DNA from 2 places in the Endozoicomonas sp. ALB115 genome. Region 1 is predicted to be linked to the other one. Evidence: predicted binding sites of a transcription regulator. Region 1 holds the regulator's gene; the other holds the start of a gene.

Region 1 (3,376 bases):
AAACCAGGTTGGTCGCCAGTTCATGATGGGGGTGGGAAAGAAACTCCCGCTGGCTGGCCAGTCCCCGAACTTTGCTGGATAAGTCAGCGTTTGGTGCCAGAAACAGGTCCCAGATATTGCGGTGCATGCGAGGAGAAATCTGATAGATACCGAGTGCCTGGTGATTGGCCTGTTTCAGATGAAAACCAAGCCCGGACTCTCTGGCTGCGGTACCAAGCAGCAGGTTCTCAGCAGTAGGGCTCCACATACCCAGATGCTTGAGTGCGGGGCGAACAACATAGTGCCTTAGTTCCTTGGCGCATATTCCCATTTGCAAAGTCCTTTTCCCGGGTAGATCCCGGTCTGTGCGTCCTGTAACTGCGGGAGGGGCTCTCAGATCCAGACATTAACCCTGGATCTAAGAGACATATCGTATCATCCCTGAAATTCTGAACTGAGGGTGGTTTTACTCACCGGCAAAATTGCACAGGGCATAGGTTGGAATGCCCGCCGCATTGAGTCTGTCAGCGCCCTTGAGGTCTGGCAGATTGATGATAGCTGCAGCTTCCAGTGTGCTGGCTCCTGCTTGTCGAATCAACTGATCCCCAGCCAGCAGTGTGCCTCCGGTGGCGATAAGGTCATCCACTAACAGAATTTTTTCACCGGCCTTAATGGTGTCTTCATGCATTTCCAGTACGGCTTTGCCATATTCAAGGTCATACTCGACACTGAGGGTTTTGCCTGGCAGTTTGCCTTTCTTGCGAAACAGTGCCAGCGGCTTGTTCATGATATAGGACAGTGTCGAGCCAAGCAGGAAACCGCGGGCATCAAGCGCGCCAATGCGATCAAAAGTCTGGTTCTCATAACGCTGAACCATGACATCCACGGCCTTACGCCAGGCTTCCGGGTTTTCAAACAGTGTGGTGATATCCCGAAACAGGATGCCTTCATGGGGCCAGTCCGCGATGGTTCTGATTTGCGTTCGCAGATATTCCTGAACGGATGAACATTCGTTTGTATGCATGGGAGGGAGCATGCCGCTGTCAGTCAATGGATAAAAAGGAAGAAGCCACCTCAAAGGGTAGCTTCTTTAGAGGATAAAGTCAGGCGTTGGTAGCAATCGGTTCCAGTGTTTTTCCCCCGGCCAGGGCACAGAGTTCAACCGAGTTGCGAATTTCGATTTCCTTGCCCACGGCGGAGATCAGGCCGTTTTTCTGGAATCGGGTAAATACACGACTAACCGTTTCTACCGCCAGACCCAGGTAGTTCCCCATCTCATTTCTCGACATGGACAGACGGAACGACTGGGAAGAAAAACCCCGGCGACGAAAACGGCTGGCCAGGTTAATCAGGAAGGTGGCAATACGTTCATCGGCGTTTTTCTTGGACAGCAGCATCATCATTTGCTGGTCTTCACGGATACGCTTGCTCATCAGGCGCATCAGATGTCGGCGCAATTCCGGGAATTGATCGGAAAGGGTTTCCAGTTGCTCAAAAGGAATCTCGCAGATCATGGTGGTTTCCATCGCCTGGGCCGACACCGGATAGGTATCCGTATCCATACCGCTCAGGCCAAGAATTTCGCTGGGCAGGTAAAATCCGGTGATTTGTTCCTCACCTTCATTGGTCGCTGTGTAGGTTTTGAGAGCCCCTGAGCGAACAGCAAAGACACTGGTAAAGGGGTCACCTTCCAGAAACAGGTGTTCGCCTTTTTTCAAAGGACGCCCACGCTTGATAATGTGATCCAGCTGATCGATATCCTTAATGCTCAGTGCCAGTGGCAGGCACAGTGAGCTGAGGCTGCAGTCTCTGCAGGCCACATGGCTCGGCTGTCGGACGTTGGGCTTTGACGTCATTGAGAGGCCTCAAAGTCGTATTTGGCGAAATTCGACACTGTTTATGGAAAACCAAGTGTATGAAAAGTGTTACCGGAGTGTAAATCAGGTATGTACGCAACCGGGCAGACCCAGGGTAGGGGTTTGGTGCTGCTTCAGCAATGCGTCATAAACTGCGGTGGTTCCGGTGAGCTCTCATCTGCCGTGTCATCTATCAAGCTCAGGGCTGACCCTGATCATGGTATGGTCATGGCTCCTGGTGGTTGTGTGTCTTTATCCCTGAAAATCAATCTGACATTGTCTTATGTCACAGGATTAAATTTTCGTTCGTGGTATTTAACGGACATGGCAGATTTTGCACTTATGTTTCAAGTAAATCAATGTGATAGTGGTGGCAAGTCGTCGTCAGTTTCAGTTTTTTTCTGATAAACCGGTGAGCTGCAGAGAGGTTTCGGTTCTGTGCGGGATGATCAGTCGTTGTCGGTACTGGCGGGAGAGGGGCTCCGGAGCCTGGTGATTGCTCCGGAGTGTTACTCAGATAACCTTTGAGAAGAGCGTCTTCTCTTTCATCTCCGGTTGATGGAGATAGTGGTCGAACTGCATACAGATGTTACGGATCAGCAGTGTTCCCTTTGGCAGTACTTCCAGCAAGCCATCGCTATTGAGACTGATCAGGCCGTCTGCCCTCATCGGCTCCAGCCTTGCCAGCTCATCCCGGAAGTAATCCCTGAATTGAATATCAAACCGCTGTTCAATATCGCTGAAGTTCAGTTTGAAGTGGCAGATCAGCTGGGTAATCACTGCCTGGCGGACTTTGTCATCAGCGGTCATCTTCAGGCCGCGAACCACTGGCAACTGCTGTTCATTGATCATTGCACAGTACCGGGCTTCATCGGTGCTGTTCTGGATATAAGTGTCGCCTACCTGGCTGATGGCAGACACGCCCATGCCGATCAGGTCGCAATGACCATGGGTGGTATAACCCTGGAAATTCCGGTGCAGCGTGCCTTCTTCCCGGGCAATGGCCAGTTCATCGTCTGGCAGGGCAAAGTGATCCATACCGATGTAGATGTAGCCCTGATCCAGCAGTTTTTCCGTGGCCTGATGCAGAATGTCCAGCTTCACTTCCGGCGCAGGCAGATCCTGCTCATTAATTCGGCGCTGTGGTTTGAAGCGGTGGGGCAGGTGGGCGTAGTTAAACAGGGATAGCCTGTCCGGGGCCATATCAGCCACACGATCGATGGTTTCCATAAAACTGTTGGTGGTCTGGAAAGGCAGGCCGTAAATCAGGTCCATGTGTACCGAGCGGAATGCCATGACCCTGGAAGCATCAAGAATGGATTGAATCATGCTTTCAGGTTGAACCCGGTTAACGGCTTGCTGAACTTTGGGGTTCAGGTCCTGAACGCCCATGCTGATTCGGTTGAAGCCAAGGTCCCTCAGGGTGCCCATCATGGGCCAGTCTACTTCCCTGGGATCCAGTTCAATGGAGTAGTCTGCGGTATCGCTTTGGGTCAGTTGGAAGTGCTGACGGATATGGCCCATCAGATCCCTCATCTGAT
Region 2 (3,376 bases), on a different contig from region 1:
CTTACGGAAACCTTCCAGAGCGATGCGAATATGCTTCGGTGCCAGCTGTTTGTAGGGACCGTCACGACGCAGGTCTTCCAGTGTTGGCACCTGAGGCTGTTCTTTACGCATCTGCTCGTACAGTTCCGCCACCCACTGCTCATGGGTCTTGCCTTCTGTGTACTGCGCTTCCAGACCAAAGCGTTTGGCAATACCTGCACAGATGTCGTATGCACTGCGGCACTCGTACATCGGGGCAATAGCAGGCACCAGCGGAATCACCGCGCCCAGAGTGCCCGAGGCATAGCCGTTGCTGGCCACTTCATAATTTTCAATGGTGGTGATATCCGGCAGCAGAATATCCGCGAACCGTGCGGTAGGTGTCATATGGTTTTCAAACACCAGGATAAACTCACACAGGCTCTCATCAGACAGGATCTCTTTGGTCCGGTTGATATCAGAGTGCTGGTTAACCGTGATATTGCCCGCATATTGCCAGATGAATTTGATCGGATTCTTCAGTGACGTGCCGCCCTGCAGAGCATCGGTCTTATCCGTCATTTCATGGTGACGATGAATCGCATCTGTCCATTTGAAGAATGGAATCGCCGTCTTGATCGGGTTGGTACCCATGGGCAGGGTTTTCACCGGGAAGCCATAGTTTCCTGGCATTTCGCCGGTGTTGGTGCCGGCAAGGCCAATATTGCCGGTCAGAATTGGCAGCATGCAGATGGCACGGCTCGCCTGTTCACCGTTGGCCTGACGCTGAATACCGGTACCCTGAATAATGTAGGCAGGTTTGGCCCTGCCAATTTCCCGGGCCAGCTGAATGATTTTTTTCGCTGGAATACCGGTAATTTTTGCCGCCCACTCCGGGGTTTTCTCGATGCCATCAGCACCTCGGCCCAGAATGTGCGCTTTGTAGTGGCCATTCTTCGGTGCACTGGCTGGCAGCGTTTTTTCATCATAGCCAACACAGAACGCCTCGAGGAATGCTTCATCCACCATCTTCTCGTTGATCAGCACCCAGGCCATGGCTTCTACCAGGGCAGCATCGGTCCCCGGGCGGATTGGAATCCACTCAGACTCTTTGCCCAGCATGGTGTCGGTATAACGCGGGTCAATGATGATGGTACGCACATTTTTGCTGTTCACCGAGTTGATGTGCTCGTAGATTTCCCCACCGCCACTCATGCGGGTCTCTGCCGGGTTGTAACCAAACATGACCAGCAATTCTGCATTGGCGATTTCACTGGTGAAACTACCGAACGCCGCTGGACGTCCACCGCCATAAGTAAACGGCAGAGCACGTTGAATCTGTCCCCAACTGTAGTTACCGTAATAAGGCAGAAAGCCACCGAGCATATTCAGCAGGCGCTTGGAGGCAAAAGGACCGTCGGTTTTATAGCCCTGGGTTCCGGAGCCATACTGATAATAGATCGCATCGTTACCGTAAGTATCGATGGTGTACTTTAACTGTCTGGCGATGGTATCCAGCGCCTCATCCCAGCTGATGCGCTCAAAGCGGCCTTCGCCACGCTTGCCAACCCGCTTCATGGGGTATTTCAGACGATCAGGGTTGTATACCCGTTGCTTGATGGAGCGACCGCGCAGACAGGCGCGAATCTGATGATCACCGTATACGTCATCGCCCCGGTTATCCGATTCAACATGGGTGATAACGCCATCTTTGGTATGCACCTGGAGAGGACAGCGGCTGCCACAGTTCACCATACAGGCAGACCAGGTCACCTTGTCTCCAGCGGCTCTTGCCTGCGTTGAATCCGTTGCCATGGCTTTCAGAGGCAACGCATTGCCAGCGACAACAGCGGCACTGCCCGCAGCAGTCCCCCACTTGATAAACGTTCTTCGCTTGATGACAGACGACAGCGCACTATCGAGAAGTTTCTTCATTTATTTTACCGTTATCACTAAAACCGGAAACCAGCACACAAACAGGTAGTGTTACCCCTGACAAAATGCATCTCTGTACAAATAATGAACTGGTGAAATAGTGCTGATAATACGAGCTGGTCAACAAACAACCGATTGACCTGGATCAATTTTTTGCCGGGTTTGAGGCAATTACTGAAGAGGGTAGGAACTTATTCGAGCACGCTACAGAGCACGGCGCACCCTGTAATTGATCATGATTATTGAGGACAAAACTGCACTGCCACTTCGGTGACATGGCTGCGGCGGTACTTCCGCCGCTGTGCTTTGCATGGCACCTGCCCGGGCTGCCAGATTACGGGGAACCTTTCGATATTTTCGGTGTCTGAAGTTTGTGCTCATTTCACTCAGGCGGAGCCTTACTCCCGTGCAGTCCGATATACGATTTTAAATTCATTGAGACCCTTGATATGTCCATACCTCAGGCGGAAGCAAGCATTGGTTCGTCAGGATTTCATCCACCACCGACAGGCGGCAAGAAAGAGGAATACAATCCTGTTGCCGCATTCGGTCAGTTTGGCGGAATGATGGTTCGTGTTGTCAATGCGTTACAAGCTGCCGGTTCAGGCGATCAATACAGGCCAGTGAGTTTATTGTCACCCGGTGCCCAATATGCAATAGAAGCCAGGCGGCCGGATCAATTTGGCACCAGGCCAGACCAGGTCATTACGGTTCTGAAACCTGCGCCCGGTTGCCATATGCTCTGGGCTTATAAAAAAGATGTCTGTTCGAATCCCTCGGGGGAACCGTGCTGCAGGTTCACATACACCAAGAAAATTACCAGCTGGCATGTTTTGGAAGAGAAAATAGCAGAGAGTTACCACAGAAAGCACTCCCTGTTTAGCAAATCACCTTTAACCTCAGGACACCTTGGTGTAAATGGCTATTTACTGCACCAACCGTCTGAATGGATCATTAAAGAAGCAGGCAAATATCCGGAAATTCTCTGTCACATTAATTTTGACCGCATGCACTATGGCTATCTTCTGGACTTTACCAGGGAGTTTTCTTTTCGCCGTCTTGAAGAAGTCATGGGCAATATTCTGACGCTCGAGCAAAATAAAGGTAACGCGTCCGGTGATGAGTTCCGTGAGCCTGTAAAACTGTGCCTGTACAACAGTTATCAGGGGGTGTTGTCTCCCCCGGTGGAAATCAGCCGTACACAAGCGCTAATGCTGCGGCGAAACATCCGTGCCTTCTCTCAATATGTCAACTTCACTGGACAGGAACTCAGGCTTTACCAGTTATTGAGTCAGTCCGGTGGTGAACGATTTCTGCAGCTGCTGAAAAATATTCCGGAGCAGGTCAGCACGGTATCAGCCAGTGTCAAGGCACTTGGCACCGACATCAAAGCCATCCTGACAGCCATCGAGAACTGTGATTCAGCAACCTTCTTAAGCGAACTTCCAGCCCGGGTGGACGGGGTCAACAGCAAAGTGGGTTT

What was found. Region 1 encodes FNR, which switches genes on or off when oxygen is low (the NO sensors DNR and NnrR bind a similar motif). Its sites were predicted from a motif close to TTGATNTANATCAA; they were not measured.
Region 2: the regulator FNR is predicted to act here: its motif matches at 2,029-2,042, upstream of ACO6VE_RS15460 (DMSO/selenate family reductase complex A subunit).

The regions. Positions count from the first base shown of each region.
Region 1 covers NZ_JBLYZG010000017.1:21,747-25,122, forward strand. The annotation lists gene ACO6VE_RS10255 (hypothetical protein) at 1-310, opposite strand, end outside; gene ACO6VE_RS10260 (adenine phosphoribosyltransferase) at 446-1,003, opposite strand; gene fnr (fumarate/nitrate reduction transcriptional regulator Fnr) at 1,083-1,835, opposite strand; gene hemN (oxygen-independent coproporphyrinogen III oxidase) at 2,349-3,376, opposite strand, start outside.
Region 2 covers NZ_JBLYZG010000035.1:17,663-21,038, forward strand. The annotation lists gene ACO6VE_RS15460 (DMSO/selenate family reductase complex A subunit) at 1-1,893, opposite strand, end outside; gene ACO6VE_RS15465 (hypothetical protein) at 2,343-3,376, shown strand, end outside.